DNA from 4 places in the Falsiruegeria litorea R37 genome. Region 2 is predicted to be linked to each of the others. Evidence: riboswitches for the same ligand, from Rfam matches in the RefSeq annotation. Region 2 holds a riboswitch; each other region holds the start of a gene.
What was found. Region 2 has a riboswitch for cobalamin ahead of TRL7639_RS05000 (ABC transporter ATP-binding protein). Riboswitches for the same ligand answer to the same signal wherever they lie in the genome.

Region 1 (7,855 bases), on a different contig from region 2:
AAAGCGCCGAGAGCCCGTGGTCGAGCTGGCAGCATGGCGACGATTGAGGAGAAGACGCAGATGACCAATCCCCCCGGCGTTCTGATTTCCGCCCCCTCTTCGGGGACCGGCAAAACCACGGTCATGTTGGGCCTGCTGCGCGCGTTGGCCGAGGACGGCTTGGCGGTGCAGCCCTTCAAAAGCGGACCGGATTACATCGACCCGGCCTTTCACCTGGCAGCTGCCAAACGCCCGTCGTTCAACATCGACAGCTGGGCCATGGGAGAGGACCTGTTGGGCGCCATCGCGACCCAGGCCCAAGGCGCCGATATCGTGGTCGCCGAAGGTTCGATGGGCTTGTTTGATGGCGTTGCCAAACCCGGCGCCGTCGGCCACGGCACCAGTGCTGAAACAGCGCTGCGCATGGGTTGGCCTGTGGTCTTGGTTCTGGATGTGGGCGGACAGGCGCAGTCGGCTGCGGCAACCGCCTTGGGTTTTCGGATGTACAACCCCGACCTGCCCTTTGCAGGCGTGATCCTGAACCGCTGCGCCAGCCCACGCCACGAGCGGCTAACCCGCCTGGGCATGGAGCGCGCAGGCCTGCCGGTTTTGGGCGTTCTGCCCCGACGCGGCGACCTGACCTTGCCAGAACGTCACCTGGGCCTGATCCAGGCCATTGAACATCCCGACCTCGAAGCCGCAATCACCGGCTATGCGGCGTTCCTGCGCGAACATGTCGATCTGGATGCGATCCGGGCGGCGGCCTCCTCAGGCTCACATGAGCCATCGTCGGCCGCGCTGCCGCGCCCCCCGGCGCAACGGATCGCGCTGGCCCGCGATGCTGCGTTTTCCTTTACCTATCCGCATCTGCTCAAAGGATGGCGTGAGGCCGGGGCCGAGATCCTGCCGTTTTCGCCGCTTGCCAATGAAGCCCCTGACCCGGACGCTGATCTGGTCTGGCTGCCTGGTGGATATCCTGAACTGCATGCCGGCACCTTGGCTGCGGCAGAAACTTTCCACACGGGTCTGCGCAAACACGCCGAGACCAAATCGGTGCACGGCGAGTGTGGCGGATATATGGCCCTGGGTGAAGCGCTGGTCGACAAGGACGGCGCGCGGCATCAGATGGCCGGGCTGCTTGGCCTGGTAACCTCTTACGAAAAACGCAAGTTCAACCTGGGCTATCGCAAGGCGCAACTGGTGGCGCCAATGCCCGGCTTTGCCACCGGTACGGAACTGCGCGGGCATGAATTCCACTATTCCTCGATCGTGGAACAGCCCGATGCACCGCTGGCGCGCGTGTTTGACGCCGAAGGCGCCGAAGGGCCGCAGACAGGATCGGTACGCGGTCACGTCACCGGCACCTTCTTTCACCTCATTGCAGAAGACAGCAAATGACTGGTTTTGTTTCCTTTATCGGCTCTGGTCCCGGCGACCCAGAGCTCTTGACGCTCAAGGCCGTGGACCGGATGGGCAAGGCCGATGCGGTACTGTTTGACGACCTGAGCAGCGGTCCGATCCTGAGCCATGCGCGTGAGGATGCCGATCTGGTCGGAGTGGGCAAACGCGCCGGGCGCCCGTCGCCCAAACAGGATCACGTCAGCCGCCTGCTGGTGGATTATGCCCTGACCGGAGCCAAAGTGGTGCGGTTGAAGTCGGGCGATGGCGGGATGTTCGGGCGACTGGAGGAAGAGCTGGTCGCGCTGCGTGAAGCCGGGATCGAATACGAGATCATCCCCGGCATCCCCTCGGCCGTGGCCGCCGCCGCCGCCGCCGGTATCCCGCTGACCCGCCGCCTGACAGCCCGCCGGGTGCAGTTCGTCACCGGCCATGATGTCAGCGGCAAACTGCCCGACGACCTGAACCTGCAGGCACTGGCCGACGATCAGGCAACCACGGTGGTCTTCATGGGCAAGCGAACTTTTCCGTTGCTGGTCACAGCCTTGCACGAACACGGCCTGCCGCTGGACACTCCTGCTCTTTTGGCCGAGGCGGTCTCGACCCCGGATCAGGCTCTGCACCGCACGACCATGGGAGAGTTGGCCCAACGCCTGAGCGCCGAGATCGGAACGGCACCTGCTCTCATCCTGTACGGCCCGCTGGCGGAGTTGGAAGATGTATGAGCTGAACCTGATCGGCATTGGCACCGGCAACCCGGATCACGTGACCTTTCAGGGCGCGAAGGCGATCCGCGACGCCGACCTGATCCTGATCCCGCGCAAGGGCGAGAACAAAGCCGATCTGGCCGGACTGCGCGAAGAGATCATCGCGCAGGTGACTGATACCTCCCCCACGGTCGCTTATTTCGACATCCCCAAGCGCCGCTCTGAAGACGGCTATCTGCGCGGTGTCGATGAATGGCACGACGCCATCGCCCTGCGCTGGCAAGAGGCGATTGCGGAACACCCGCAGACCGAACAGGTGGCACTGTTGATCTGGGGCGATCCGTCGCTCTATGACAGCTCACTGCGAATTGCATCGCGGCTGAACCCTTACCCGACAACTCGGGTTATCCCGGGCATCACCGCCTTGCAGGCGCTGACCGCCGCCCATGCAATCCCAATCAATGATATCGGCGCGCCTTATGTGGTGACGACCGGACGCCGCATTCGCGACGAAGGCTGGCCAGATGGGATGGGCAAAGTGGCCGTGATGCTGGATGGCGAATGCTCGTTCCAGAGCCTTGAGATGGGCGCGTATCACATCTGGTGGGGGGCCTATGTCGGCATGAAAGAGCAGATTCTCGTATCTGGTCCTTTGGATGCGGTCGCAGCCGAGATTCTGGATACGCGGGCCAGAGCGCGCGCGGATCACGGCTGGATCATGGACATTTATTTGCTGCAAAAGCGCCAAAACGGCGCCGAAGCGTCGTAAATCGCAATTGCGTCAGCCTGCCATTCACGGTTACATGAAGAGGCTTGGTCAACCCGGAGCAATCCGGATGCTAAGAGGGAATTTGGTGCGATCACGCAGGTGATCAAGGCCAGAGCCGCCCCCGCGACTGTAAGCGGTGAGCCTTTGTTCAGACAGCCACTCTTGGGGATTGCCCCTTGGGGAAGGCGAACACAAGGCGCTGACCCGCGAGCCAGGAGACCTGCCAGGCACGGAACTTTAACACCAGCCGTCGGGTGCGACGGCTTAGGAGGACGACATATGACGACCAAAACTCTCAAGGCAGCCGCCGCCGGTTCAAGCATCCTGCCCGCTATTTTTGCAGTGGTACTGGGCCTGGGGATCATCACCGTGACCGGTCACGTTCAGGCATCGGGCCTGCACGACGCGGCCCACGATGTACGCCACGCAACTGGCTTCCCCTGCCACTAAGGCCATGATCAGTCGTATTCTGACCAGCGCGTTGTTCGCTGGCGCTGCAGCAGGGTTGATTACAGCCCTGCTGCAGTTGGTTTTTGTGCAACCCGTGTTGCTGCACGCCGAGCTCTATGAGAGCGGCGCATTGGTGCATTTCGGCGCAGAAGCCGTCAGCGCGCATCCTGACCTGCCGGGCATGTTCGCCGAGCCGATACGCGACGGGTTGAGCATCATCTTCACCATGCTGACCTACACAGGCTATGCGCTGGTTATGGTGGCCCTGATGTCTGTGGCCCAAGGTCAAGGGCACGAGATCAACGCCCGCACCGGATTGTTGTGGGGTCTGGCGGGTTTTGTGGCGTTCCACTTTGCCCCCGGTCTTTCGCTGGCCCCTGAGGTGCCTGGTGTGGCCGCAGCCGAAGTGGGTGCGCGTCAGATCTGGTGGACCGCAACGGTGGCTGCAGCTGGCATCGCCATGTGGCTGATCGCCTATGGTGGCAACATCGTCAGCTACGTAGTCGCAGCTCTGCTGTTGATGGCACCCCATCTGATTGGTGCGCCTGAACCGTCCACCTTCAGCGGCCCGGTTCCAACCGAAATTGGCGCGCTTTTTGCCGCCCGCGCCTTTGGCGTCGGCATGGCCGCCTGGGCGCTGCTAGGGACTTTTGCCGGTTACTTCTGGCAATCCGAAGGTGCCCGCGCCGAAGCAACGGCCTGATCCTCGCTTCATCGGACCCTGCCGAGATTGACTTGGCGGGGTTTTTCTTTGTCTTTTTCTGAGGATGGAACATGTCCCGATCCCTCGCTCTTTTTGCCATCGGCCTGGTGTTTGGTGGCGGCGCCGGGTTTGTCATTGCCGCGGGCAATGGCATCACCTTTGACGGTCACGATCACGGCGATCCGGCGCATCACGGCGCTGATGCGACTGAGACCATGACGCACGACCACTCGACACCGGTGAATATTGCAGCAGGCAGCGACGCGCCGTCGGTCAGCATCGAAGCCTTCAAGGACCCGATGTCCGGCTGGAACCTGAAAGTTACGCCTGCGAATTTCACCTTTTCGCCCGAGAATGCGTCGCGGGCAGATGTGCCGGGCGAAGGACACGCCCATGTCTACGCCAACGGCGACAAACTGGGGCGGCTCTATGGCAACTGGTATCACCTGACAAACCTTCCCAAGGGCGAGGTAGAGATCAAAGTGTCCCTGAACGCCAACAGCCACAGCCCGTTGATGGTGGATTCGGTTCCGGTCGAGGCGACCACGGTCATACAAGTCGACTGATTGCGACAACGGCGCCTGGAGCACTCCCGCCCGTCGTCAATGTTTCTGACGAAACACCTCCTCCCGTTGGGCCGGGCCTCGCTGCGCTCGGCATTTTGGTGTATTTGGCGGTCCCGGCGCTCCAAGCGTAACCGCGCCGGGCGTTGCCCGGCGCCCGGCCCAAGGCCGCTAGCGGTGCTGGCGCAGCAGGATCGCTCGGGGGCGGGAGCCTCCCCCTCTTGGCGTACGATAGATAAAGGCGGGAACGCCGCAGGTATCAAAGGGCGGGTATCCGTGCCCTCAGGCATAGGCGCAGTCGGCCGCATGGGCGGGCGTCTTCGATCCAGCCACCGGGGCTGTCCAAATAGGTCTGACAGGTGGCTGCGACGTCCCTCGCATCCTCGATCAGCGTCAGTCCGGCAAAGACATAGCTCGCCCTCCCTTCACCTTGCAGGCTGATCGACACCGGGTGCGCGCAGGCGCTGAAGCATTCGTGGTCCAACAGCTCCACCCGGTCCTGCAAACCAGCCTCTCGAAGCGCTTGCGCAATCGCGTCGCGCTCGGCAGGGCGATCACGATCGCCGCTGCATGTCGTACACAAGCGCAGGGTCATCTGCTGCGCCGCCGCCGCCTTTGTCACATCGACACCTCGATCAACCGCGGGCCTGGCGCGGCAAAGGCATCCTCCAGCGCGTCCGAAAACCCCTCGGCGCTGTCAACCCGCACACCGTCTACCCCCATGGCACGGGCCTGTGCGATCCAGTCGATCCGGGGGCGATCCAGCGTCAGCATGTCGATGGCCCGGGGCCCTGGGTTCTGCACACCTACGTTGGTCAACTCGCCCCGCAAAATCTGATAGGAATGGTTGGCCCAGATCACCACGGTGATGTCCAACTGCTCGCGCGCCATGGTCCAAAGCGCCTGTGGCATGTAGAGCGCCGACCCATCCCCCGTCAGCGTCAGCACCTTGCGATCCGGGCAGGCAATCGCAGCCCCAATGGCGCAAGACAGCGAATAGCCGATCGAGCCGCCGCAATTGTTGAGCCATGTGTGGGGTGCTGATCCCTTGGTCACGGGATGAAAGGCGCGGCCTGTGGTGATGGATTCGTCCACAACGATGGCACCTTCAGGGATTTTCTGCCCCAAGACCTGCGCAATGCTGTCCGGGTTAAGCGGACCGGTCACCGAAACCTCAGAGTTGCGCGTGGCCAGATCTGGCTGGGCTCCCTCGGCCCCCACTGCCACACAAAGCCCCTCCAGCGTGCCATGCAAATCGGCGCTCCAGTCTGCCAATTCGATGATCTTGGCCCCTTCTGCTGTCAAAACCGCTGGCTTACCGGGATAGGCAAAGAACCCGATGGGAGCGCGCGCGCCAACCAATACGATGCGTTTGAAGGGCGCCAGGACCTCGACCGCCAGATCAATCGGATAAGGCACTCGAGCTACCGGCACCCGCCCTGCCCCGCGCTCCATCCGGGCATTGGACCATTCCGACAACAGCGCACATCCCGTTTGCGCGGCGATCTGTCCTGCCAATTCCAACGCTTCTGCCGTCAAGGCCTCGCCGCCCAACAGCAACAGGCTGTCTGCTCCGTCCAGGGCAGCGGCCGCTGCGGCAATGTCAGCCTCGGCAGGCATCACACGAACCGGAGGTGCCAGAGGTGCGGCCACTTGACCGCCATTGGTCCAGGCCGTGTCGGATGGCAGGATCAGCGTCGCGACCTGACCCGGAGCGGTGTTTGCCGCCTGTACCGACCGGGCGGCATCTGCTCCGACATCCGCTGCCGATTTGGCGCTGTGAACCCAATGGGACACCGGTCGCGCCAGCCCCTCGATATCTGCCGTCAGTGGTGCATCCAGCTCCAGATGAGACGCTGCGTGTTCCCCCACGATGTTGACCACGCCGGATCCCGCCTTCTTGGCGTTGTGCAGGTTCGAGATGCCATTTGCCAGTCCCGGCCCCAGATGCAGCAGGGTCGAGGCCGGTTTGCCCGCCATCCGGTAGTAGCCGTCCGCAGCCCCGGTTGCGACGCCTTCGAACAGGGTCAGAACCGAGCGCATGCCGGGGATATGGTCCAGCGCGGCCACAAAATGCATCTCGGAGGTGCCGGGGTTGGTGAAGCAGACCTCGACCCCGCTGTCCAGGAGCGTGTGCACCAGGCTCTCTGCTCCATTCATGTCCGCCATCTCTGCCTCTCCCGCTGATGTTCCCGGCGACCTTAGGGTGACATTCTAGGCCACGCAATCGTGACCACACCCAAGTAGTGTTTGGTGGCACAAAGACGGGGCCATTGAGGGGAGAGGCGATGTTTCGATCTGTTGTGTTCATGAGTGTCTTTATGTTCGCTATGCCAGCCTGGGCAGGCGATCTGCAACCGCGTGAAGGTTGGGCGGTTTACCCCACATCGCAGACCTATGAGGCGCTGATCAAAGCGGTGAAGACAGCCGTCAAATCCAATGGGCTTATCGTCGTCACCCAAGCAGGGCCAACCAAGGCCGCTGCCAATCGCGGCATCACCATTCCCGGAAACCGGGTCATTGGTGTTTTCAACAACGACTTCGCCGTGCGGGTGCTGGAAACGTCGACCGCAGCGATGATCGAGGCGCCAATCCGCATGTATGTGACAGAAAACGAGGGTGGCACCGCAACGCTGTCCTATAAACTTCCTTCGCATGTCATGGCCCCCTACAGCGATGAGGGCGGCGCGGCGCTTGCGGCGATTGCTCAGGAATTGGACGCCAGGTTTCTGGCCATCGCCGACGATGCAACAAAAGGGTCACACTGACGTGATCGGGCTTGCACCTGCCCGCACTCTCCGCAATCTCGCATCCTGAAACAGTTCGGAGTGCCCCATATGTCCAACCCATCCCCACGTGCCGCAGATCTGCTGGCGCGCCGCCTGTACGAAGCCGGATGTCGGCATGCATTCGGCATGCCCGGGGGAGAGGTGTTGACGCTGGTGGATGCGTTGGAGCAGGCCGGGATAACCTTTCATCTGGCCAAGCACGAAAACGCAGCCGGTTTCATGGCCGAGGGCGTGCATCATGCCGACGGCGCGCCCGCCATTCTGGTCGGTACGATTGGGCCAGGGGCAATGAACGGGATCAACGTGGTCGCAAATGCACTGCAGGATCGGGTACCGATGATTGTCCTGTCGGGGTGCGTCGACGAGGATGAGGCGCTGACCTACACCCATCAGGTGATGGATCATCAGGCTGTGTTTCGCCCCATCACCAAGGGCAGCTTTCGACTGACCGCAAAGGGCGCCGACATCATCGCCGACAAGGCGGTGTCGCTTGCGAT
Region 2 (7,855 bases):
CAAGGACTACGAGCAAACATCCGAAGCGTCACAAGCCGACTTCGAACGTGCCAGAGAGTGGCGTGATAACCGCGACAATGATCATAGTGTTGAGATGAAGTAATCTCGCTGAAGGTACACCCGACTTACATCGTCAGCAAAATTTGAAGCACGGGGCCGCCATGATCGGCCCCGTGCTTCATTTGAGGTCTGGAGATATAAGTTGATGCAGTCGAGAAGCGTCTAACCTTTCACGTTTTGTCAGCCTATTATTGCGCGCAAATCTAGGCGGAAAACTGAACAAGTCCAATTACCTCCGGATTCTTGCGAAGTCGTGAAATCTGTCAGCCGGGAGGCAGCCCAAAGCGGCCCTTGCCTTAAGCCCATGCATCAACAAATGTTCCTTGTACTTTGGTAAGTTAAGTTTTCATGACATTGGCTCACATGGAATCGAATTAATTCTAGTCAAAGGTGGTAATATGGGTCTTCTCTACAAATATTACGGATTTAGTGCTGGCCTTGCAGCAATTAGTAAGAACTCTCTTGGTTTTAGTAAGCCCACAAAATTCAACGATCCAATGGAGGGTCGCCTTTGGTTACACCAAAACGGGCTATCCCCGACGTGGCTTGAGCCCTTGCTTGACAGCGTTGGCATACTTTGCATGACCCGCAATCATCTCAATCCGTTAATGTGGAGCCACTACGGGGAGAACCATACTGGCTTTGTGATAGGATATGATGACGGAGATCTGTTATTTTCAGATCAAAGAGACACCGTGATTGACGCCCAATCAGGGAGTACATTCACAGAATCTCAGTATGAATTTTCTGATGTTGAACAATCCGGCCGTGCGGCTGCACAGTGGGTTCAATTGGGTATGGACGAGCTTGAAGTGCCAGACATAGCAGCGGCTATTAGGCATATTTTTCTGATGAAACAACATTGTTGGAACTATGAAGAAGAAGTTCGCATTGTGAAGTTGCTCTCTTCTGCTGCGCATACTGCAAGTGAATGGGTGAGACTGACAGGCAATACTCCAACGCCGATTTCGACGCCGGTTGCACCGAAGGTTTCACTCTCTCATCCGTCCGAAGTTTTCACACTAGAGGCTTCTCCTCAGAGCATTAAACACATCATCCTTGGAATGAGGAACCCGCTAGTTGTTGAGGGCCGCAAAGTCAGCCCTGATGATGACTTAGCGAGATGCGTTTCTGGATGTGGTGCCTCGATTGAGTTGTCCTCTTGGGATGAGAATGGAGAAATGCAGGCCTCGAAGCTGGAAACAAAAATCGACTGGGGCTGGCCGAACGACGTATCGTCCGTAAAGATTGAGCCCGAAATGTTGAAAGCGATATCTGGCAAAATTTCAGGCCAGCCGTTGTCAACACAATCTCTAACAGTGACCAATTTCAACGATGGTCGAGTATGCGCGTCATGGGACGATGAGCTTTGAACGCCCATTCTTGTGCAAAGTGTTCAAAACACCCTTGTCTCGCGACTTTGCAAAGCCCGCTTCCTGCGCGAAGCTGACGTGGGCGATTGCTTTGAGTTCAAGTCGTCTCCGGATCATCCAACCAAGCCACGTACAGGTCCAGGATCACTACCCTGAGTTGCTTCCTAAACCCCATCCTGGGTTTCGGGCCAGGTCCTCTTTCAGCGATCTTTTCCCCAAGGAACCCCTCCCAGATCCTATCCACCAGTTCCCTAACCTCGGGATGATCTGACCACCTGTGCACATCTAAGGGTCTGGAATGCCAAGGGTTCTTAATCTGGTTAGTCACTCTCAGGACCTCTTACCGGGGATCTCTGCTTATTCCCAGTAAGAACCTCCCCACAGAAACCCACCACTGAGAACCCTCTCCAGGACCCACCCGGAGGCCCTCTCTGTGGCCCCTACAGTCCCCCCTCCCAGAGCACCTACCCAAGGGTATCCAGACTCCCAAAAGGCCCCCAGGAATGCCCCACTTTGGCTCTCTGGCGGGGTAAGTCGAAGAAAGGGATCATCGGGCTGGAATTCCTACCACCCCAGCCATCTTCCTTCAGATAGAATTCCAAATCGGATAGCCCGCGACTGACGCCAGTGTCTGCGGCCCTTTTGGGCATCAGACGGACCATCACACATTGTCGCTTGTTGACACATCCATCAAAGTCGGGCACTCAACAGCGCGATGGTTTCCTGGAGGTTATCCCAGGGATGAAAAGGGAATACGGTGCGGCCCAACCTTCGGCGCCAAATCCGTGACTGCCCCCGCAACTGTAAGCGCAGAGCGACGCCAGTGACCCACTGACCCAAACGGTCGGGAAGGATGGCCAAGCATCGACCCGCAAGTCAGGAGACCTGCCATCTTATGTTCAACCAACCCGGGACGGGGCGTCCTGGAAGGAGGCTTTGATGGCACGTTTGTTGCGTGTTTACATGAACGGCACCTACTGTCCGCGCTTGACATCAAGCGGAGCGGGCAATGCTGAAATCAACTGATCCATTTCGCCAGATCCAAACCGCGCGCTGGATTCGATCAAGCAGCGTCTTGAAACGCTGCAATTTGCTTGGGGTGACAGCCCCGGCTGCATTGCGCCGCGCGTCGTGGGCCACATCCGAGGATCGGCCATGACCCGCCACTCTTTTCTCAGTGCGCGTCATCTTGAATACTATGCCCTGAACGGTGACGCCTTGTTGCAAAGCACCTCGTTCGACTTGGAGCAAGGCGCGATTCTGGCGATCGCAGGCCCAAACGGCGCGGGGAAAACCACGCTCTTGAACCTGCTTTGCGGCGCGGCGGATCTGGCTTTGGGGGATGTCCTGATCAAGGGACACAGCCTGAAACAGATGCCCGCGGTCGAACGCGCCCGCATGATTGCGGTCGTCAGCCAGCAGGAATTGCCGGACGGACGGCTGTCGCTGCGAGATTACGTGGCCTTGGGACAGATCCCCATCCGCTCGGACCGCTCGGCCCGGGAGAACGCGGATGAACTGAACCGCATTGTGATGACAACAGGGCTGGACCAACTGGCCGCCAAGAAGATGTCGATGCTGTCTGGCGGCGAGCGTCAGCGGGCGCATATCGCACGCGCGCTGGCGCAGCGGCCCTCGTTGTTGTTTCTGGACGAGCCAACCAACCATCTGGACCCGGACGCCAAGGGGCGGATGCTTTCGCTTGTGGCCGGGCTGGGGATCACAGTCGTGATGATCGTGCATGATCTGGTCATGATCCCCGAATTTGCCACCCATGTTGCATTGATGAAATCCACGCGCCTCACCCACTTTGGGCCGGTGGATGCGGTACTCACACCCAATCATGTCCGCGACACCTTTGGCGTCGATTACCTGCGCTTTCAGCACGAAGGCCGGATGATACCGGCGTTGGACATTCGCAAAACCACACGTACAACCTGAACTATGGAGTCTTTGGGAATGAAACACATCTGGTCCGTGGCGCTGATCACAGCCATGGCGGGCGGGGCCTCTGCACAGGGGATCACCGTCGACAACTGCGGCGAACCGTTGTCCTTTGAAACTGCCCCCGAGCGGCTGATCGTGCATGACATGAACATGACCGACATGGCCTTTGCCCTGGATCTGCAGGACAAGATCGTTGGCCTGACCGGCATCACCGGCTGGTACAAGACTAGCCCCGAGTTTGACGACCTGCGCGGTGACATTCCCGAACTGGCGCCAAAGTATCCCACGGTCGAAAACCTGGTCGCGGCTGAGCCGGATCTGTTCTTTGCGGGTTGGTACTATGGCATGAAGCCGGGCGGTGACGTGACGCCGGACACGCTGAAACCCTTTGGTATCAAGACGATGATTCTGTCTGAGAGCTGCGTGCATCTGGACCAAAACCGCCCCGCAGCCAGCATGGACTTGCTGTTCAACGACGTGCTTCGTCTGGGGAAAGTCATGCAGGTATCCGAGAAGGCCGAAGCCCTGGTGACCGGCTGGAAGGATGAGCTGGCAGCAATCGAAGCCAAGACCGCTGATCTGGCAAAGCCGCGTGTCTTCCTGCTGGATGGTCCTGCCGATGCGCCGTTCACCGCCGGCAAGTTTGCCATCCCGGATGCGATGATCGCAGCTGCGGGCGGTGAAAACGTGACCCACGACATGGACACCAGCTGGGGTCGGACCTCGTGGGAGACGGTTGCAGCGGCGAACCCCGAGTTTCTGGTGTTGCTTGATTATCAAACCGGCAACGGCGCCGAGGATACGTTCAAGTTTCTGCAGGAACACCCCGTCATGTCCCAAACCGACGCCGTCAAGAACGAACGCTGGATCGGTCTGCGCTATGAAGAGCTGACACCGGGGCCTGCAAGCATCAAGGCGATCTCGAAAATGGTGCAGGCGATGCATCCCGAGCTTAACTGACATGGGGCGATTGAGCCTTAATTTGATACTGGGGGCGGCCATCCTGGCCGTCTTCTTGCTGATTTCGACCATCTACGGGACCACGCCCATTCCTGCTGGCGATGCTCTGAAAGCCATTCTGCTGGGCACCGGGGTCGTTGACGGTGAAATGTCGCCGATGCATCGGATCGTCTTTGACCTGCGTTTACCCCGCGCATTGTTTGCGGCCGTCATCGGCGCCGGTTTGGGCGTCGTCGGCGTTGTCCTGCAAACAACCACACGCAATGATCTGGCCGACCCGTTTTTGTTTGGGCTGTCATCAGGCGCGGCCGCCGGGGCTGTGTTTGTCATCACTGTCACCGGAGACGTATTGGGGTTTTGGACTCTCCCGCTGGCGGCTTTTTGCGGTGGCCTGGTGGCATCAGGGATCGTTCTGGCGCTGGTTCACGCATTGCGCACCAGCGCACCGGAAAAGCTTATCCTGTCGGGGCTGGCGGTGTCTTTTCTATTCGCCGCCATCACCAATTATCTGATTTTTGCAGGCGACAGCCGGGCGGCGCATTCCGTCATCTTCTGGATGCTGGGCGGTCTAGGGTTGGCCAGATGGGAGACCTTTCCGCTGATTTGCCTTGGATTGCTCTTGATCCTGGTTTTTGCCCATTACCGCAGCCGTTGGCTGGACGCTTTGCTGACAGGGGACCTGACGGCATCAACACTCGGCGTGCCGGTGCAGCGCCTAAGGTTCAGCATGTTCTTTGCGGCCGCTCTGGCCACGGCAGCGTTTGTATCGGTGGCTGGCGTCATTGGCTTTGTGGGACTGATGGTTCCCCATATTGCCCGAGGTATTGTCGGTCCTTTGCATGGCAACCTGTTGCCAACAGCGGCCCTTGTAGGTGCCATCTTGCTAACGGGGTCGGACATCCTCAGCAGGTTGCTACTCGCTCCACAAGAGCTTCCAGTTGGGATAGTCACGACATCCATTGGGTCGATCTTTGTGTTTGCCTTGTTGTTTCGAACAGCCCGCACCAACGGATAGCAGCTCGTTCACCGTTCGTCGGCTTTCGAAATCAAACCCAGGCAAGCCCTGACTTCCCACTTTCCGAGCAAGTTCAGTTCACGCAATGCGGTTGCCTAAACAAAAAATTCTCGCGCACAGTGTTGACTTTATCGACCAGCGTGCTCTGTTGAAGTCACGGAATAGAATATCTGAATTACAAAATGCCACTAAAAACCAAGCTACTGACCCTGGGAGGTTTAAATGACTTTTAAGACACTTGCTGCCACTGCCGCTTTGATTGCGATGCCCGCTGTTTCAGCCCTAGCCTCAGACGATTTTCTGCCTTCGGTTGATGACGTGTTTACCGAGTGGGGAAAAGTTGAAGGCTGGACTGTGTGGGTCGATGTAACGCGGAATTCCTGCTTGGCCGAGCGCATCGATTCGAACACAAACATCGTCCAGATGGGCCTGAACAAAGCCCAGGATTTTGCGTACCTCGGTGTGTTCACCAAAGCCGACATCAAACTTCGTGGCGGCAAGGAGAAGGTGACTATCTCGCTTGATGGTAAGCTTTATGAAGGTAATGCTCGGAAGAAATCCAAGCACATGCAAGATGGTTATAAGGGTGGATACATCCTAATCGACAACCCCGAATTCGTTACCCAAGTTCAAAAGCGCTACACCATGGTTGTTTTCCCCAAAAGGGAAGAGGCGTTTTCGGTCAGCTTGGACGGCACGTTTAAAGCCATCGAAGCCGCACGTAAGTGTCAAGCAGAACTAAACGGCTGATCACCGTCGACAAGGCCTGCAGCCCAAAACGGGCTGCAGGTATTTGACGCGCAAGCTGCACAAACTAAACAGGTTTCTGGTCGTAAGCTCCGCCAAGCGCGACGTTCAAGTCCACAAAATCCACTGCAAAGTTGCGCTTGTCCAAGGCCAGTGCGTTTTCGGCCGCAAGCAAAGCGCGCTCGGCGTCGAGAACTTGCAAGAAGCCACTTTGGCCCGCTACATAAGCTTGGCGCGCCAGCTTCAGAACCTCGTTCAGATTTGCGATAGCTTCTGAAGTGAACTTCACCGCCTCGTTGTGGTTTTTTAGGCTGACCAGCGAATCTTGCACCTCTTCAACCGCTTCAACCACGGTTTCCTCCCACACGGCGAGGAGTTCTTTGCTACGCGCTTTCTGAAATCGGACTTTGGACCGGCGCTCGGGCAGGTCAAACAAGGGAATGTCCAGTCCAAGGCGTGCAAAGCCTGCTGTTGGCAGCAGGTCATTGCCCGAGTAGTTGATGTTGATGTTTCCCGTCAGCTTCAACTCGGGATACAGATCGGCCTCGGCCACGCCAGCCAAGGCCACGGATTCCGCCAAGCGTTTTTCGGCCAGTCGCACATCCGGCCTGTTGCGGATCAAATCAGCCGGGACACCCGTCTTTAACCCTCGGGTCGATGGCACCGGCTGCGGTGCCGTACGGTCCAACCCTTCGCGCGGGCGATCCCATGCCTGGCCTAGCAGTGTTCCGACCCGCGATACGGATTTGAAAAACAGGATCTTTGCCTCGGGCAGTTCAGCCCGCGCAGAAGCCACAAGCGTGCGCGCCTGCGCAACATCCAGATCAGACACCTCAGGAATATCCGTAACCTCGGTTTCAGCGGCCCCCATTTCAGTGCGCCGCTTGCGCGCTTGCAAGGTCGCGTTGAGGGTCTGCTCGCGCGAGGACACAACGCGCAGGTTGATCCGAATAAGCTCCTGATAAAAACGCGCGTCGATATAGGCTGTCACCAATTCATCCAACAGGGTCATACGCGCGACATTGGCATCGTCATAGGCCCCTTCGAGCCTATACCTTGCCGCTTCCCGCTCGCGCTTTAGACGGCCATAAAGATCCGCTTGCCAACTGGCTTCTGCTCGAACAAAGCCAGTGTCTGCGCGCCCGTCTGTCCCGCCGCCTGCGACCTTGAATTCTGAGACGCGGGTCGTTCCGGAAATCGGGTATCCGGCCCCTTCGAGAATAGCTTGTGACTGTTCAACCCGGGCCACCGCCTTGCGGATATCCAGATTTTGTTCCAACCCCAGGTCCACCAAGCGATTGAGCTTGTCATCGCCATATGCCTGCCACCACTCCACGTTGCCGCGGGTGATAGAGGATTCTATTTGTGCTCCAAGAAACTGCTGGGGCACATCCTTGCTGGGTTTTTGAAAGTCTTCGCCAACAGTACACCCGGCTGCCAAAGCCAGTTGGGCCCCTGCAGTTGTCAGAAACCTGCGCCTGTTTACCTGTTGCCTGATGGTCTTGCCGTCCTGCGCCGCTCGGGTTTTGAGGCTTATGTTAAACAGGCAAACTCATCTCTGACAATTTCCATACGCGCAATTTGTGCAGCTGTCGCCATTTTGCACTGCCCCGCGCCGAACGCTTACGAATACGGCTCTATTAAATCTGCCGACAGGGCGTATCCAACTTCGGCAAGCTGGGTTGTTGCGGCCGACGTCCCGAACAAACCGGTGACATAAACCGGCTCGAACAACCCCTGCGCCTCGTAGGGT
Region 3 (7,855 bases), 740 kb from region 2:
TGATCAGCGATGTAATGAGCCGTTGTCTGGCCGTCGATCGTGGCGTTCAGCGCCAGGATCACCTCGGTGATGTTTTCACCGGTGACCCGGTCCACAAGGCGGGGAATGCGAAGCTCTTCTGGGCCAATGGCGTCGAGGGCAGAAAGAGTGCCGCCAAGCACGTGATACCGTCCGCGAAAAACCCCCGAACGTTCCATGGCCCACAGATCGGCCACATCCTCGACGACGCAAAGCTCTCCGGTGGCGCGTTTCTCGGATGCGCAGATCTCGCAGATGTCAGTGGTACCCACATTGCCGCAGTTCAGGCATTCGCGTGCCGTGGCTGCAACGGTCTGGATGGTGTCGGCAAGAGGCGTCAGTAACAGGGCGCGCTTGCGGATCAGGTGCAGCACCGCGCGCCGGGCGGAACGGGGGCCAAGCCCGGGGAGCTTGGCCATCAGTTCGATCAGATTGTCGATGTCGGAATTGCTCATATGCCCCGCCTCGAGACGATTGTTTCGGGTCATACTAGGGCTCTGAGCGCATCAGGTCGAGGGCACAGGGCCCCCGCGAAGCCAGCTTTAGAACGGCAGCTTGATGTCCTTGGGCAGGCCCATGCTTTCGGTCAGCTTGGTCATCTCTTCCTGCGCCTTGTCGGCAGCTTTGGTCTGCGCGTCCTTGATGGCGGCCAGGATCAGGTCTTCGACAACTTCTTTGTCGTCGCCATTAAAGATCGACGGGTCGATGTCCAGCCCTTTGAGCTCACCCTTGGCCGAAGCGGTCGCCTTGACCAGGCCGGCGCCGGATTCACCCACAACCATGACGTTGTGCAGCTCTTCCTGCATGTCGGTCATCTTGGTCTGCAACTCTTGGGCAGACTTCATCATCTTGGCCATGTCGCCCAGGCCACCAAGTCCTTTGAGCATCTCGTGTCTCCTAGCAAATGCGTTGAGGCGTAGATACGGGCGGTCCCCTTTGTGTGCAAGTGTTGCGGAGAGGGGAAAAGGAGAGGCTCCCGTCAGTCGTCTATGTCTTTTGCAAGACATCTCCTCCTGTTGGGCCGGGCCGCGCGTGGGCTTTGCCCACGCGCGGCCCGGCCCAAAGGGTGACCCCACTTCTGGCAAAGCCAGAAGTGGGGTCACTCACGGGAGCACTTCGAGTAAGGGCGGCTTGAACAGAACCAAGGTTACTCGTCGTCGAATGGGTCCCATTCATCTTCGACCTCGGGGAGCGCTTCTGTCTCAACCTGTGCGGCGCGTTCTTCGGGTGTTTGGATATGCGTGATCTTGGCCTTTGGGAATTCAGCCAGAACAGCTTGGACCAGCGGATGGGCCTCGGCTTCGGATCGCAGGGCGTTTGCAGCCGCGTCTTTCAATTCTGCAATCGTCGGCGCATCGCCGTCCGAGACGACGGAAACGGCCCAACGGTTGCCGGTCCAGGATTGCAGTCGGCTGCCCAGGCGCGCGGCCAGATCACGAGGAGCGGAGTCCGAGGGCGTGAATTCGATCCGTCCCGGTTGATAGGCGACCAGGCGTACTCCGCCTTCGACATCGACCAGCAGTTTCACGTCGCGTCGGGTGCGGATCAGTTCGACCACATGTTCGAATGTGGGATAGCGGGCCAGGGCCGTGGCCGTGTCCTGTGCTAAGGCGGTCACCGGCGCGCCGCCGCCGCTCCGCGGGGCCGCTTGGGCATAGGCCGTTGTGCCTCCGACAGGTGCGCCGTTGCCCGGCGCGGGCATTCCACCACTTGGGTTCGGTGGGGGTGTAGGCGGGGTATCCTGCAGTTTGCGGATCAACTCTTCGGGGCTGGGCAAGTCGGAAACATGGGTCAGGCGGATCACAGCCATTTCGGCAGCCATCATGGCATTTGGCGCGGCGGCGACCTCTTCCAGCGCTTTGAGCAGCATCTGCCACATTCGGGTCAGCACGCGCATCGGCAACGCCTCGGCCATCTGTGCGCCGCGAGTGCGCTCGTCGGGAGAGATGGTGGGGTCTTCGGCGGCGTCTGGTGTGATTTTCACCACCGAAACCCAATGCGTGATTTCGGCCAGATCGCGCAGGACCGCCAGCGGGTCGGCGCCTTCGGCATATTGCGCGCTGAGCTCAGTCAGAGCTCCGGCGGCATCACCCCGCAGGATCATGTCCATAAGGTCCAGAACCCGGCCCCGATCGGCGAGGCCCAGCATGGCGCGGACCTGATCGGCGGTGGTTTCGCCCGCACCGTGGCTGATGGCCTGATCCAGCAGCGAAGTTGCATCCCGTGCCGAACCCTCAGCCGCGCGGGTGATCAGGGCAAGCGCGTCATCGGTGATCTCTGCACTCTCAGACACAGCGATCTTGCGCATGAGCGCGATCATGTCCTCGGGCTCGATCCGGCGCAGGTCAAAACGTTGGCAGCGCGACAGTACCGTCACCGGCACCTTGCGGATCTCGGTGGTGGCAAAGATGAACTTCACATGCGCGGGCGGCTCTTCGAGCGTTTTCAGCAGCGCGTTGAAGGCGCTTGTCGACAGCATGTGAACTTCGTCGATGATGTAGATCTTGTAGCGGGCCGAGGCGGCGCGATAGCGGACCGAGTCGATGATTTCACGAATGTCGCCCACGCCAGTGCGGCTGGCAGCGTCCATCTCCATGACGTCGACATGGCGGCCTTCCATGATGGCCACGCAGTGTTCGCACTGGCCGCAAGGCTCGGTTGTGGGTTGCCCTTGACCATCCGGCCCAATGCAGTTCATGCCCTTGGCGATGATCCGCGCGGTGGTGGTTTTGCCGGTGCCGCGAATGCCGGTCATGACAAACGCCTGCGCGATCCTGTCCGCCTCGAACGCGTTTTTCAGGGTCCGCACCATGGCGTCTTGTCCGACAAGATCGGCAAAGGTCTCGGGTCGGTATTTGCGGGCCAGAACCTGATAGGGGGTCGGGGCTGTGTCGGTCATTTCTGCTCTGCCGGATTCGTCATGAAGCCGTAGCGTAGTTGCCGCAGCCACCGGCGTCCACAGTTGCGACGCGCGAATTTCGTTTGGATTTGGCCGGGGGCGCTGTACAACTTTTGGAATTACATCAGTTGGCTGAATGTTTGAGCCTTTTGAATTCCTTGGGGGAAGTCATGTCGGAAATGGTGATTTATGCGTTGCAGGTCGGCGGCGGCACCCTGGCGATTTCCCCGTTGCCAGGACGGTATGGCGACTACGAAACAGATCTGGACCTGATTGCGTCCTGGGCGCCGGGGCTGGTGCTGTCCATGACCACCGAGGTCGAGATGTTACAGCATGGCGCCAGCATGTTTGGTGCGGACATCCAGGGGCGGGCTTGTCGCTGGGTGCACTTGCCGATCGAGGACTTCGGCGTTCCGGGTGAGGTGTTTCTGGAACAATGGTCAGATGTGAGCGCCTCGGCGCGGCAAGCCTTGTCCGGGGGCGGGCGTGTTCTGGTGCACTGCAAAGGAGGGTGTGGGCGCTCCGGCATGATTGCTCTGCGCCTTATGGTCGAATGCGGGGAGAACCCGCGTGAGGCGCAGAAACGTTTGCGGGCCGTACGCCCCTGTGCCGTCGAGACGGATGAGCAGATGCAATGGGCCTCGACCGGTCGCATTTTGCGTGTGCTTGACTAGGGTCCTGACCCTAAGCTTTGTTGTGGCCGTCATAGGGCCAGGGTACACTCGCGCCTGTGGCGTTTTCAGCTTCGCAGATGGCACTTGCGCCCAACCGGCCAAAACGCGCTGTATACGGTAATCTAGGTAGGCGGGTCGAACCAAGCGCAACCCGCCGAGCGAAGCGAGGCTCGGCCCAACGGGAGGCGGCGTTCCGTCAGGAACGCCAATGACGGGCGGGAGCACCCCGAGGCCGCCAATGTCCCTCCGTCAGAGAACGGCGTGGTGCACAGTTTGGGTCTCGATGTTGGTGGGCACCGCCTCGGCAAGGGCGCAGGGACGCTCGAATGTCCCGGCAGGCATAGGCCGCGGTTGTGGATCAAACAACGCGTCTGCAAATCGGTTCAAATCCTCTGTTTCTGCCTCGGGGGTCACACCGCAGAAGATGCGTATGCGATCATGGCTGGCAGTGAACCGGGCCGGACATTCCATCGGGCAATGCTTTAGGACGCTGTTTCCTTCGATCTCGAAATCGTCGGATGTCATGGGCTTTGACGCTACCATGGCTTGCGACAGCTTCTCGGCCATGCGTTGCACCGCAGGGCAGGTTTTGCCGGTGTGCTGACACACGGTCGCTGAAAACAGGTGAGTGTTGGTCTTCCAGATCATGTTGCGCCCTCCGCGCAGGGAAAGGGGAATGTGACCGGAAAAGGTGGCTTGGGTGCCATCGATTCGGCCCGGACGCCCCGCCCAGGTTCGAGTTTCAGTTTCGATGGCAGGTCTCCTGACTTGCGGGTCATCGCTTGGCCGACCTTCCCGACCTTGCGGTCAGTGGTGTTTCGGCGTCGCTCTCCGCTTACAGTTGCGGGGGCAGTCGCGGACTTGGCCTCAGATTGGGCCGCACCGTGTTCCCTTTTCATCCCGGTCGCGGATTCGCGGCGCGGGAACCATCATGAGATGGCTAGCGGTTGGATGGGGTTGGCGTCAATCGGTTTTGGTCGCAAACAGCCGATCGGGTAGTTTGCGCAACTCATCCGAGCTTTGTCGGGCACGCGCCAATTGCCAGCCGCCTTGTAAAAGAATGAACAGCGTGTCGGCGGTGTCGCGGGGATGCGCCTCACCCAGGCGTGCAGCGTGGTGGGTTACTTCGGTAATCCAGCCCTCGTAAAGGTGGTGCGCGTGCTGGCGAAAACCTGTGTTGTCTGGCCCTTCAAACAGTGTCGCTGAGATCGGGCAACCGTCCCACTGGCCTGAATTGTCAAAGAGCTTTGCTGCCTTATGGCACAAGGTTTGTGTACCAGAGGGAAAATCCTCTGCCGGTTCGAAAGAGGCTGCGATAAGGCGCAACATCTCGTCCGAGGCCCAGGTGGCCGCGGCCACGGCGAGATCGGATTTGCCGTTGGGAAAGTGATGATAGAGCGAGCCTTTGGGTGCGTCTGCTGCACTCAAAAGCTCTGACAATCCAACCCCATGATAGCCCCTACGCCGGAACAGGTCGGCAGCGGCGCGGATCAGGCGGTCTTTGGTTGGAAGCGGACGTTCGGTCATGTTCGCGTGATATTGACACCACTAGACCGAATGGTCCAGTGATGTGTTTAGACTGATCGGTCTAGTGGCCGGAGCTATGTCAGAGGATGCACGATGCTGGACAATCAAACTGTTGTCGAAGTCGAGGAGTTTCACTTTCCCGCAGGTCCGGCCGAATTGTCGGCGGTTCTGTATCGGCCTGCTGGCAAGCCGCTGGCAGCAGTGGTTCTAAATGGTGCCACTGGTGTTCCGCGCGACTATTACCGACACTTTGCGCGGTGGCTTGTCGAAGCGCGCGGCATGGCGTGTCTGACCTATGACTACCGAGATTTTGGCACGTCGTTGAAGGGGCGATTGAAAGATTCGCCCGTGACCATGTCCGATTGGGCCCTGATCGACATGCCCGCAGCGCGGTTCGAGATGAAGCGGCGGTTTCCCGATGTTCCGCTGTGGGTCATCGGTCATTCCGTGGGCGGGATGCTGATGCCGTCACAGGACGGGATCGAGGATGTGGATCGCATGATTGGCGTGTGCTCGGGGCTTGTGCATCACACGGATCACGATTGGCCGTATCAGGGGCTGGCGCGGCTCTTTTGGTTTGGGCATGTGCCGTTTCTGGTGAAAGTGCTCGGCTATCTGCCGGGCAAGATTACGGGGTTCGGAGCCGATTTGCCGCCGCAGGTGTATTGGCAATGGCGGAAATGGTGCACGTCGCCCCGCAGCTATCTGCCCGAGGCCGGGCTAACCATTCCAGCGCCTGATTGGGGTCGCAGCAGGGCACCGGTGACGATGATTGCCCTCAACGACGACGACACCATTCCGCCCAAATGCGTGTGGAAACTGTCCGAGCTTTATGGGGCAGGGGTCGAAAAAAAGACCCTGACGCCTTCGGATTATGGGTTGAAAGAGGTCGGCCATCTTGGGGCGTTTGCGCGTCGAAGTCGGACGTTGTGGCCCGACCTGGTGCCAGCCCTGTAACGCCGGGCACCCCAAGTTAGGGGCGCCCGGCATGGGTTACAGGCCCTTGCGGCCTTTCTTGTCCTTCATCACTGAACGGACCATCTTGCCAAAGGCTTTGTCGCGCGCCCGCGCCTCGGCCACGGTTTCCGAGTTCATCCGATCCTCACGCAGCAGCTTTTGCCAGCGACGCAGGCGATCTGGATCAAGAGTTCCGGCCTCTATCGCGCCCCGTATGGCGCAACCGGGCTCGGAACTATGCGCGCAATCCGAAAAGCGGCAGTCACGGGATAGCTCGACAAGATCGGCAAAGACCTCATCAATGCCGTCCGGGGAATCAAGCATTCGCAAGGCCCGCATGCCCGGTGTGTCGATCAGCCACCCGCCGTTGGTCATGTGACGCAGGGCGCGGGATGTGGTTGTGTGCCGCCCCTTGGCGTCGTCTTCGCGTATGCCAGCCGTGGCGTCCCGAGCTTGCGTCAACCCGTTGGTCAGCGTGGTTTTTCCCACACCGGAAGATCCGACGAGGGCCCCGGTCTGACCGTGCGGACACCAGGCCATCAGCTGACTTATGTCCCTGCTGTCATGAGCGTTCACGGCAAGGACTGTCAGAAATGCCTCAAGCCGCTCGGCTTTGCGGACATAGCTTTGCGGATTGTCGCAGGTGTCGGCTTTGGTCAGTACGACAACCGGGTAACACCCGGCCTGATGTGCCAGCGCCAGAAATCGCTCCAATCGCGCGACGTTGAAATCGGCATTGCAGGAACTGGTGATGAACAAGACATCGACGTTGGCCGCGATCAACTGCGCATGCACGCCGCTGCCTGCTGCCCGACGTGACATCAGTGTTTTGCGGTCCAGGGTTTGGTCGATCAAGCCATCGGAGCTTGCCGCGACCCAATCGCCGACGGCAAAGGTGCCAGTTGACTGGTTAGCACGAGGCAAAAGAACCCGTTCTCCGGCAGGGGACAAGCCCTTTAGCCGGTCGCGATGCACGGCAGAGATGCGATAGATGTGATCGGATGTTGGCGCAGGGATCTGCGCCGCAAAATGGTTGGACCATCCCAGGTCCATATAGTCAAAAGACATTGGTCTACCTGTTGCAGAATGCAAACAAACCGCAGTGGCGGCAAAGCGCGCGACTGCGTCAGTGGGTCAGGCAGGGACGAAAGTTTTGGTTCAGACGGTCTCTGCCCGAGGGGATGCAACTACAATCATGAAATCCCTCCATTGGCTAAGTATCGTGAACCCGATCCGGGTTGGATCAAGTGAGAGGTTGGACATCGACCCAAGCGGGGCTCGTTGTGGCTGCTTCCTTCCGGACCTGACCAGGTTGGCGAGGCGCTCGCCCGCGCCAACCTCTCGAGGCCGATATAGGCTCTGGTGCTGGAAAAGACAAGCGGCGTGTCACAAGGCAATGGACAGGTGCAGGAAACTTTCGGCGTCGAGCCCCCGGTCCTGGATTAATCCCTTGGGCAACTCGCTCAGATGTGCACGGGCGGCAGGTCCGGTGGTTTCAAGGACATGAGTGTTTTCAACAGGGGCAAGCCGCCAGCTTGGCTGTGTCAGTTGCGGCTCTGGCGGCAGGTTGCCTGCCACATAGTCCCGGATCAGTTGTTGGATCCGATGTGACGGCACAGGGATCGGTTGCGCGGTGCGCAAGGCGGCGAAATTGCCACCCCCATTGGCGCGATAGTTCGGCAAAGCCACCGCAAACCTTTGATTGTCTTCTACCTTTCTTCCGGCGTGACGCAGATTGTGGATGCGCCCGTGGGCGGGATTCAAGACCTCGCCGGCTGGG
Region 4 (7,855 bases), 1.7 Mb from region 2:
GGACGACCTTTGTACATCGATCATGGCGCGCGGTGACACGGCATCAGTCCTTCAGTCGCCTGAACTTGATCTCAATCCTGTTTCACCCTGTGCAGCGTCCCCTGGACGGGGCCCGACATCTTGGATCTGCGGTCAACCGCGGCTTGGGAAACTGGCGAATTTTCGCCAAAGCGTCCGCAAATCTCTTTTCAAAGCGGGCCGCTTCACCTTAAAACCCCGTGAGCGTTCAAACCGGTAGAGATACTTCTTGCAAACCAAAAGCGACAAAACAGACGTAATTGGGAGGCTATCCCGCAGAACCCGAGCGGTGGCTGCAGTCGGGCTTTTCAGCCTTGTTTCTGCCTGCTCGCAAGGTCCCACCTATCTGACACTTGACCCGGAACGTCAGTCGATGGCCCTGCTTGAGGTCGAGCAAAAGCATGCCAAGGGGCAAAGGGTGTGGTGCGTACCTTACGCTCGAACCCTCAGCGGGATTGAAATTCGCGGCAATGCAAAAACCTGGTGGGCGAAGGCGCGCAACACCTATGAACGTGGGTCGGAACCCCATGTTGGTTCGGTGATGTCGTTTCGCGGAACCCGCGGGATGCCCTTGGGCCATGTGGCTGTCGTATCCGAAATTGTCTCGGACCGAGAGATTATCGTGAACCATGCCAACTGGAATCGCAACCGAGTGTCGTTGAAAATGGGCGTCAAAGACGTGTCCAAGCATAATGACTGGACATTGGTGCGAGTCGAAAGCCAACCGGGTCGGTACGGCAGGTTCTACCCGGTGAACGGTTTTATCTATCCAAACGTTGATGGCTAAACTGTCCTGATCGCAGGCTGCATTTGCGTCGAACCAACGCAAAGCACCACAGGTAACGTTGGTGCCGTCAGATGCGGGTCCTCTGCTGTAGACCAAGACAGCAGGCCAATGGCGGTCAGCTATGGTGATACGCCATCCCCAACTGCACACGGAATTGTCCGAATGTGTTCTTTGGACAACGCGGCGAAACAGGATCTAAACCGTTGATTCAATAACAGAAAATCAAGACCCTTCAAGACCTTTCCATCCTCGCGCAACCCTGTGCAGCTGCGCGCGCCACGCTTGGACATATTCGAGGCGCGAACCTCTTTCCATCACCGGTTGCTTGAACCCGTGAAGGCCGAATTCCAGGAACATGCCATTCCTGAACAATGGAAAGCGTACCCTGCGCCATCAAAAACCCGGCCTCCGTTTTCTGTCGCAATTGCCTTGCCGGAACCATGGGGCAAACCCGAGCCTAAATCGTTCGTGGTTCTTGCTGCCGAAGCAGAGCACCATCAGAATTACCGGGTCCACCTCGGCCAAAGGAAACACTTAGCGCTTCCATCACGAAACTTGTTTCATCTCTTGTCCCAGGTGGAAAATGGATCGACCCAAAAGGGACATATCGAAAGAATACAGATCATGGCCGATTTCGAACTCATGCATTTTCAAGAAGGCCACCTGCTTTCCGCTACAGCTCTTTCGGAAGCCATTGGATGGCCCCACAGGCAATCCGACTGGAAAATGCTGCTGGCCTTTTCAACCGGGGTTGTCGCCAAACGGAATGGTCAGGTTGCCGGGACGGCGTTGCGTTCTGATTTCGGCCCTGACCTGGCCAGCATCCATATGGTGATCGCATCCCCGGACGCCCGAGGTCGGGGATTGGGGCGCGCCTTGATGACCTCACTTCTGGGAGCAACAGATCGCAACATCAGGCTGGTCTCGACCCGTTCGGGCCGACCTTTGTATGAAAAGCTTGGGTTTCAGGACGTAGCGCGACTGGTCCAACATCAAGGAACCCTTACAGCTGCGCCAGAGGCCATCGGCGCCCAGGACGCGCAACCCAGGGATCTGGACAGCATTCGCCGATTGGAAAGCCAAAGCTATGGCGGCGACAGGTCGGCATTGATTGAATGGCTTGCCGAGAATGGTGAACTGGCCGTGATGCGAAGCAGGAGCGACGTTACCGGCTTTGCCGGGTGTCGTCGCTTTGGCCGGGGGTATGTGATCGGGCCAGTGGTGGCACAAGACGTACAAGACACTAAAACCTTGATCGCGCACCACCTGAAGGGGTTGGTCGGGCAATTTGTGCGCCTCGACATCGTTCGCAACGTCGACCTTACCCCTTGGCTGGCGGATGCGGGCCTGTTCATGACGAACCAATCCCCCGTGATGGAGCGCGGAACAATCCCGGCCGCCCCTGACAGAATGGCCGTGTTCAGCCAAGGTCTGGGGTAGCGGTCCATGCCTGCTCCGCAGGAGATGCGCAGCCGATGGGCCCTGGATCGCCCCACACCGATGGAACGGCACCGCATTCTGGACCCGAAACCCAATGCCTCCATTGTAAAAACCACCCTAGAGCGCAGTCAAACCCTGCTGCCCGCTTTGCAAGGTGCCAAAGTCCTGACCAGTTGGGCCGGGTTCATCGACAGCACCCCAGATGGCGTATCCGTGATTGACCTGTCAGACACCCTACCCGGTTTCCTGTTGGCAGCGGGCTTTAGCGGTCATGGGTTTGGCATTGGTCCCGCAGCAGACCATCTGGTTGCTGATTTGCTTACCGGCGCCACGCCGATTGTTGATCCCACGCAGTTCCGCTTGTCGCGCTTGCGTGCGTCTTCCTGGGGCAAGGTCGCCGAGTTTTAACCTTCGGTTGAACCCACTCGCGACTTGGCCCTTTCGCATGGGTATTTAGTGACGCATCTGCTTCGGTTCGAGCGCTTCGGCGTTCGATGAAAAGGGAACGCAGTGCGACCCGTTCGGTCAAACCTGCGGCTGCCCCCCGCAACAGTAAGCGATGAACTAAGCCGGATTTGCCACTGGAGTGATCAAAGCACTGGGAAGGCCCGGCCCAGCCTAGATCTGCGAGCCAGGAGGCCTGCCGAGGTGTTCATCCTGTTCGGGTGCGGGGCGCGCTCAGGGCAACGGTCAATCCGTAGAGGTGACATTTTCAACGTCTGCAGAGAGCACCTTCCTTTGAATACACCCAACAGAACGGCTGGACTCGCCGGGGGGATACAGGATGAAATTTAGATTTAAAATTAGGTGGTTACACCGATTTTAAAGCCGCTTTGCAAGAATGTCTCACACGGCTTATTGTTATGCAATAACATATCATTTTAATTCCTCGTCGCGGTGAGTCCCAGCACAAGAAAGCGGAATTGCTTGCCATTCAGAAGGAATTTCAACATGTCCCTAGCCTCTCGTTTCGCGCTTGCAGCCCTCGTGGCACTTGCGCCCGCACTACCCAGCTCAGCGCAACAAGGAAGCTTGCCAATTTCAACCGGATTTGGCCCAAATGCCGAAGTTCCCGACCCGCGCGCAGGCTACAATGGCTGGATGTCGAACCAGACCGGCGTGACCGAGACGTTGATGGGCATCGACTATGATCTGAACCTGTACCCCCGCCTCGCGGCCGGGATCGAACAAGCCTCGCCCACCACCTGGCGCGTGACCCTGCGCGACGGGGTGACCTTCCACGATGGCGCGCCCGTGACGGCCCAGGCGGTGATCGACGCGATTTCCGCGATCTCGCAAGAGGGTCACACAGGACACAACAAACGCGTGGACAAACTGCTGGATCTGGCAGGCATGTCGGCAGATGGCGACGCTGTGGTGGTGTTTGAGACCAACAGCCCCAACGCCGCCTTCCCCTGGACCCTGTCAGAACCCGCAATCGCCATCATCGGCGCGGCCTCTGACGCCTATCCGATCAACGCAACCGGTCCGTTTGTGTTCCGCGAAGCGATCCCCGAGCAGCTTTACCGTGCCGAAGCCAACGCCGTCTATCGTCTGGGCACCCCCCGCCTGGAAGAGGTTCGCGTCGTTGTCGCGGGGGATCCGGCCTCTGCCGCATTGGCTTTTGAGGCTGGTGAAGTGGACATGGTGATCAACTATCCCGAAACCGACTTCGACCGGATCAAGGAAACCGGTGCGCTTGGCTTTTCCGCCCCGACCGCGCGTCTGTATTTCTACACCGTGAATGCGGCCAGCGGCCCGATGGCAAACCCGCTTGTCCGCCAGGCCGTGTCGGTTGCGATTGACCTTCAGGGTATTGTCGACGCGGTGCTGTCCGGTGTTGGTGGCGTTCCCGCAGGCACCATGTTCCCCCCGGGCAAAGGCTGGGCCGCTGACATTCCCGCGCCCTATGACATGGCCAAGGCCGAGGCCCTGCTGGCCGAGGCTGGCGCCGTCAAAGAAGGAGGCCAATGGATGCTGGATGGCGAGCCGCTTGAGATTGACATCGTCACCTACTCCTCGCGCGCGGCCCTGCCCCCCACGGCCGAGCTGACGCAAGCGTTTCTGCAGGCCATCGGCGTCAAAGCCAATGTTCGGGTCGGTGAATATGGCGCCAGCAACGATGCCATTGCCAACGGGGATGCGGACATGTTCTTGCAGGCCTGGGTTATGACCCCGCAGGGCGATCCCGGCGCAGTACTGGAAACGCTGTTGAAATCTGACGGTGGATCGAACGCTGGTCGCTATGCGAATTCTGATCTCGACAAGCTCTTGGCCGATGGTCGCCTGACCTTCGAACAGGACAAACGCGAGGCGATTTATGACAAAGCCCAAGAAATCATCGCGTCCGAGGCGGCCCTGATCCCCGTGTTCCACGTCAGCCAGGTCAACGTCGCACGCCCCGGTCTGCCCGGCTATGCCGTGCATGGGAACCATCACCTGGTCTGGCGCTTCAGTGCGCTCCTGTCATCCTGCCTTGGTCATGCAGGAGCCCCGATCTGCGTTCAACCCGGTGTTGCCACTGCATCAATCGGATATGGAGCCGGTCAATGCGCGGAAAGTTAAACTGCCTCCGAACCGTCTGGACCGGTTGTGCGATGGCCTTGAACTGTCCAAGGATCTGTTGAACAGAAAACCCACCGAGGTCTCAATCGGTCAGGCACAACGCGTCGGCATTCTGCGCGCTGATCGCCGCGCCGCCGCTGATCCTGTTTGACGAACCGCTGTCGGCCCTTGATGCGGTCACACAAAAACACACGGCACGCCTGATTGCCGATCTACAGACCGAAGAAGGCTTCGCCGCACTGATCATCACCCATGATCTGGGGTATGCTTGTGCTTTTTCGGATGAGATTGCGGTTCTTATGTCCGGTCGGATCAAAGAGGTCAGCGCCCCGCTGGCATTCATCACGCAACCGCGAACCCAATATGGCGAGATCTTGCGTGACGCCGCCTTTGCACTAGGCGCCTTGGAGCACGCGGCATGATCCTTGGCATCCTGAGCTTGGGGTTGCGTGCCATCGTCGTGATCAGCAGTGCGGCCATTGCCACGCTCGTCCTGTTATGGAACGCCCCTGGCGACCCGGCAGCCTGCTGGATCGATTTGCCGTTGCGCTGGCCTCGCTTGGAGCTGCGATCCCAGCCTATTGGCTGGGCCTGTTTCTGATCCTGCTCTTTGCCGTGCATCTGGCTTGGCTTCCCGCGATGGGGGCCCGCACCAGCGCACATCTCGTGCTGCCTGCTCTGACCCTTGGGCTTGGTGTCGCCGCCTCTCTGACCCGGATTATACGTTCAGGCCTTCTTGAGGCACGCGGCCAACCGTTCCTGCCTGCGATCCGGTGCCGTGGTGTTTCGAAACGGCACATCGAACAAAACCACGTAGCCCTTCACGCCATCATCCCCGTGATCACCGTTTTTGGACTTGAGCTGGCGTTTCTTCTCGAAGGCGCGGTCATGGTCGAGGTCATCTTTGGCCGCCCCGGATTGGGTGGCTTTCTGGTTCACGCGATCGAGGCACGTGATTTTCCCAAGGTGCAGGCCGTTGTTCTGCTGACCGCAGTGCTGTTTGTGACCGTCAATCTGATAACCGATTTGATCTATCAGTTGGTTGATCCAAGGATGGGAGTGCGTGATGCGTAGCGTTTTTGTCCTGGCCGGTGCTCTTGTTCTGCTGGCCCTCATCGGGCCAAGCCTGGCACCACAGGACCCAACGGCCATCGACATCCCCAATCGGCTTAGCGCGCCGTCAGCTGAATGGCCATTGGGCACGGGCGCCCTTGGCCGGGATGTTCTGTCCCGTCTCCTCTATGGTGCGCAATGGTCCTTGGGGTTGGCCTTTTTGGTATCCGTCATCGGCCTGACCATCGGTACAATTGCAGGACTGACAGCGGCAAACGGCGGCAAAGCGCTGGACTGGGGTATCATGCGGACGACGGACGCATTTCTTGCCCTTCCCGAATTGGTCGCCGCCGTTGTCATCGCGGGCCTCTTGGGCGCGGGCACGGGCAGCCTGATCTTCGCGCTCAGCGTCATGGGATGGATGCGCTATGCGCGCGTGGCTCGTGGCATCGCATTGTCCGTCAAGACGCGCGGTTACGTCATTCAAGCCCAACTGGCAGGGATGTCACCGGTTGCGATCGCACGTTGGCATTCTCTGCCCTCGTTGATGCCGTCGCTGATCGTGGTGTGGACAGGCATGTTCGCTCGCGCGATCCTTGGGATCTCGGCACTGGGGTTTCTTGGCTTTGGCGTACAGCCACCGACACCTGAATGGGGCACAATGTTGCTGGACGCTCGCGTGCATATGAGATCAATGCCCCTACTGATGATCTGGCCCGGACTTGCGGTTGTGCTCAGTGCGCTTTTGATCAATTTGTGCGGTGACGTTTTGCGTGACGAACTGGCCAAACGACAATGCTGACACGGCGCAAATCACCTGAACCTGCAGGACGAGGCACGTACAGATATCATGCGCTGCGCGGGCCTCTCAAAGCCGCTCTGAGGCAAGACTGAACTGTTGCCGGAACTGAATGCTATTCAGCTGTGCTTGCGCCAATGCGATGGCAGCCATTGGGACCTGGGTTCTGCGCATCATACTTCCCAAAATCGATTGACTATTTTGGACGCAATCATACAAAATTGGCCATGACACAGCCAATCGACCGCAAACTAGACATCATCATTTTGGTCAGCCCACATTTCAATGTATCGGCAACGACATCCTTTGTGGACCCATTCAGGGTTGCGAACTACCTGATAGGGTCTTCTATTTTTTCTTGGACTTATGTTTCTGAAACTGGGGGCCCAGTTGAATCCAGCAGCGGTCTTGTGGTTGAGACGGCCCCTTTGGCCGACGTTGTCGCGCTTACCCCCTGGCTGGTAGTCGTAAGCACAAGTTGGACACCTGAACGCCACGGCACCACCCAGTTCAAGATGGCCCTTCAGAAATGGGCGGCCGGCGGTGTTATTGTTGGGGGGCTGGACACCGGTGCGATCGTTCTTGCAAGTGCTGGACTGCTCAGAGGCAAGACTGCAACGGTGCATTACGAACATATTGATGCTCTCTCGGAAATCGCCCATGACACCATCGTTTCAGAGAACATGATTGTCTTTGACGGCAAATTCTTCACCTGTTGCGGTGGATCAGCCGCAACTGATCTAGGGTTGCGTTTTGTGCATTCCGTCGCGGGCGAAAGCATCGCCAACGCGTCTGCGCGATACCTGTTTCATCACGATGTGCGCGGCGAAGACCAATCCCAGAACCCCAAAGGCGCCGAACCGTTGGGGTATGTCACCTCTGGGGTGGTAAGAGAGGCGATCGACATGATGGAAGCACATTTGGAAACCACTTTGTCGATCCCGGAAATCTCAGCGCGACTTGATGTTTCGCAGCGACACCTAAACAGGTTGTTTCGGCAGTATGTCCGCAAATCGCCGGTCGAATACTACCGTGATATTCGCCTTGATCGCGCGCGCGGACTGGTGACCCAAACCGAGCTGAAATTCAGCGAGATTGCACAGGCTTCGGGGTTTGGCGGGCAGGTCCATTTCAGTCGGGCCTACCGCAAACGATTTGGCCTGGCCCCAAGCGCCGATCGCATCGAAGGGCGC

Region 1: another riboswitch for cobalamin. It lies ahead of TRL7639_RS15030 (CbtB domain-containing protein); the one in region 2 lies ahead of TRL7639_RS05000 (ABC transporter ATP-binding protein).
Region 3: another riboswitch for cobalamin. It lies ahead of TRL7639_RS01330 (hypothetical protein); the one in region 2 lies ahead of TRL7639_RS05000 (ABC transporter ATP-binding protein).
Region 4: another riboswitch for cobalamin. It lies ahead of TRL7639_RS13300 (ABC transporter substrate-binding protein); the one in region 2 lies ahead of TRL7639_RS05000 (ABC transporter ATP-binding protein).

What each region holds. Positions count from the first base shown of each region.
Region 1 covers NZ_FWFO01000002.1:295,974-303,828, reverse strand. The annotation lists gene cobM (precorrin-4 C(11)-methyltransferase) at 1-47, shown strand, start outside; gene TRL7639_RS15045 (cobyrinic acid a,c-diamide synthase CobB) at 61-1,377, shown strand; gene cobA (uroporphyrinogen-III C-methyltransferase) at 1,374-2,102, shown strand; gene cobF (precorrin-6A synthase (deacetylating)) at 2,095-2,853, shown strand; cobalamin riboswitch at 2,882-3,095, shown strand; gene TRL7639_RS15030 (CbtB domain-containing protein) at 3,133-3,303, shown strand; gene TRL7639_RS15025 (CbtA family protein) at 3,308-4,006, shown strand; gene TRL7639_RS15020 (hypothetical protein) at 4,078-4,572, shown strand; gene TRL7639_RS15015 (DUF1636 domain-containing protein) at 4,829-5,191, opposite strand; gene TRL7639_RS15010 (acetolactate synthase large subunit) at 5,188-6,729, opposite strand; gene TRL7639_RS15005 (DUF302 domain-containing protein) at 6,858-7,337, shown strand; gene TRL7639_RS15000 (thiamine pyrophosphate-binding protein) at 7,407-7,855, shown strand, end outside.
Region 2 covers NZ_FWFO01000001.1:1,002,964-1,010,818, reverse strand. The annotation lists gene TRL7639_RS23020 (hypothetical protein) at 1-103, shown strand, start outside; gene TRL7639_RS05015 (DUF2971 domain-containing protein) at 384-1,433, shown strand; cobalamin riboswitch at 2,133-2,340, shown strand; gene TRL7639_RS05000 (ABC transporter ATP-binding protein) at 2,589-3,374, shown strand; gene TRL7639_RS04995 (ABC transporter substrate-binding protein) at 3,393-4,340, shown strand; gene TRL7639_RS04990 (FecCD family ABC transporter permease) at 4,342-5,355, shown strand; gene TRL7639_RS04985 (hypothetical protein) at 5,578-6,105, shown strand; gene TRL7639_RS04980 (efflux transporter outer membrane subunit) at 6,170-7,543, opposite strand; gene TRL7639_RS04975 (DUF3299 domain-containing protein) at 7,726-7,855, opposite strand, start outside.
Region 3 covers NZ_FWFO01000001.1:262,476-270,330, forward strand. The annotation lists gene recR (recombination mediator RecR) at 1-473, opposite strand, end outside; gene TRL7639_RS01315 (YbaB/EbfC family nucleoid-associated protein) at 561-905, opposite strand; gene TRL7639_RS01320 (DNA polymerase III subunit gamma/tau) at 1,166-2,968, opposite strand; gene TRL7639_RS01325 (protein-tyrosine phosphatase family protein) at 3,088-3,591, shown strand; gene TRL7639_RS01330 (hypothetical protein) at 3,841-4,239, opposite strand; cobalamin riboswitch at 4,328-4,537, opposite strand; gene TRL7639_RS01335 (TetR/AcrR family transcriptional regulator) at 4,555-5,118, opposite strand; gene TRL7639_RS01340 (alpha/beta hydrolase family protein) at 5,212-6,075, shown strand; gene rsgA (ribosome small subunit-dependent GTPase A) at 6,112-7,143, opposite strand; RNA gene ffs (signal recognition particle sRNA small type) at 7,321-7,419, opposite strand; gene TRL7639_RS01355 (bifunctional 2',3'-cyclic-nucleotide 2'-phosphodiesterase/3'-nucleotidase) at 7,462-7,855, opposite strand, start outside.
Region 4 covers NZ_FWFO01000001.1:2,730,002-2,737,856, forward strand. The annotation lists partial or broken gene TRL7639_RS22820 (IS5/IS1182 family transposase) at 1-82, opposite strand, end outside; gene TRL7639_RS13285 (CHAP domain-containing protein) at 392-805, shown strand; gene TRL7639_RS13290 (GNAT family N-acetyltransferase) at 1,430-2,245, shown strand; gene TRL7639_RS13295 (NAD(P)/FAD-dependent oxidoreductase) at 2,252-2,653, shown strand; cobalamin riboswitch at 2,700-2,907, shown strand; gene TRL7639_RS13300 (ABC transporter substrate-binding protein) at 3,197-4,810, shown strand; gene TRL7639_RS23115 (hypothetical protein) at 4,782-4,961, shown strand; gene TRL7639_RS23470 (hypothetical protein) at 5,110-5,232, shown strand; gene TRL7639_RS13305 (ABC transporter permease) at 5,309-5,884, shown strand; gene TRL7639_RS13310 (ABC transporter permease) at 5,877-6,665, shown strand; gene TRL7639_RS13315 (GlxA family transcriptional regulator) at 6,890-7,855, shown strand, end outside.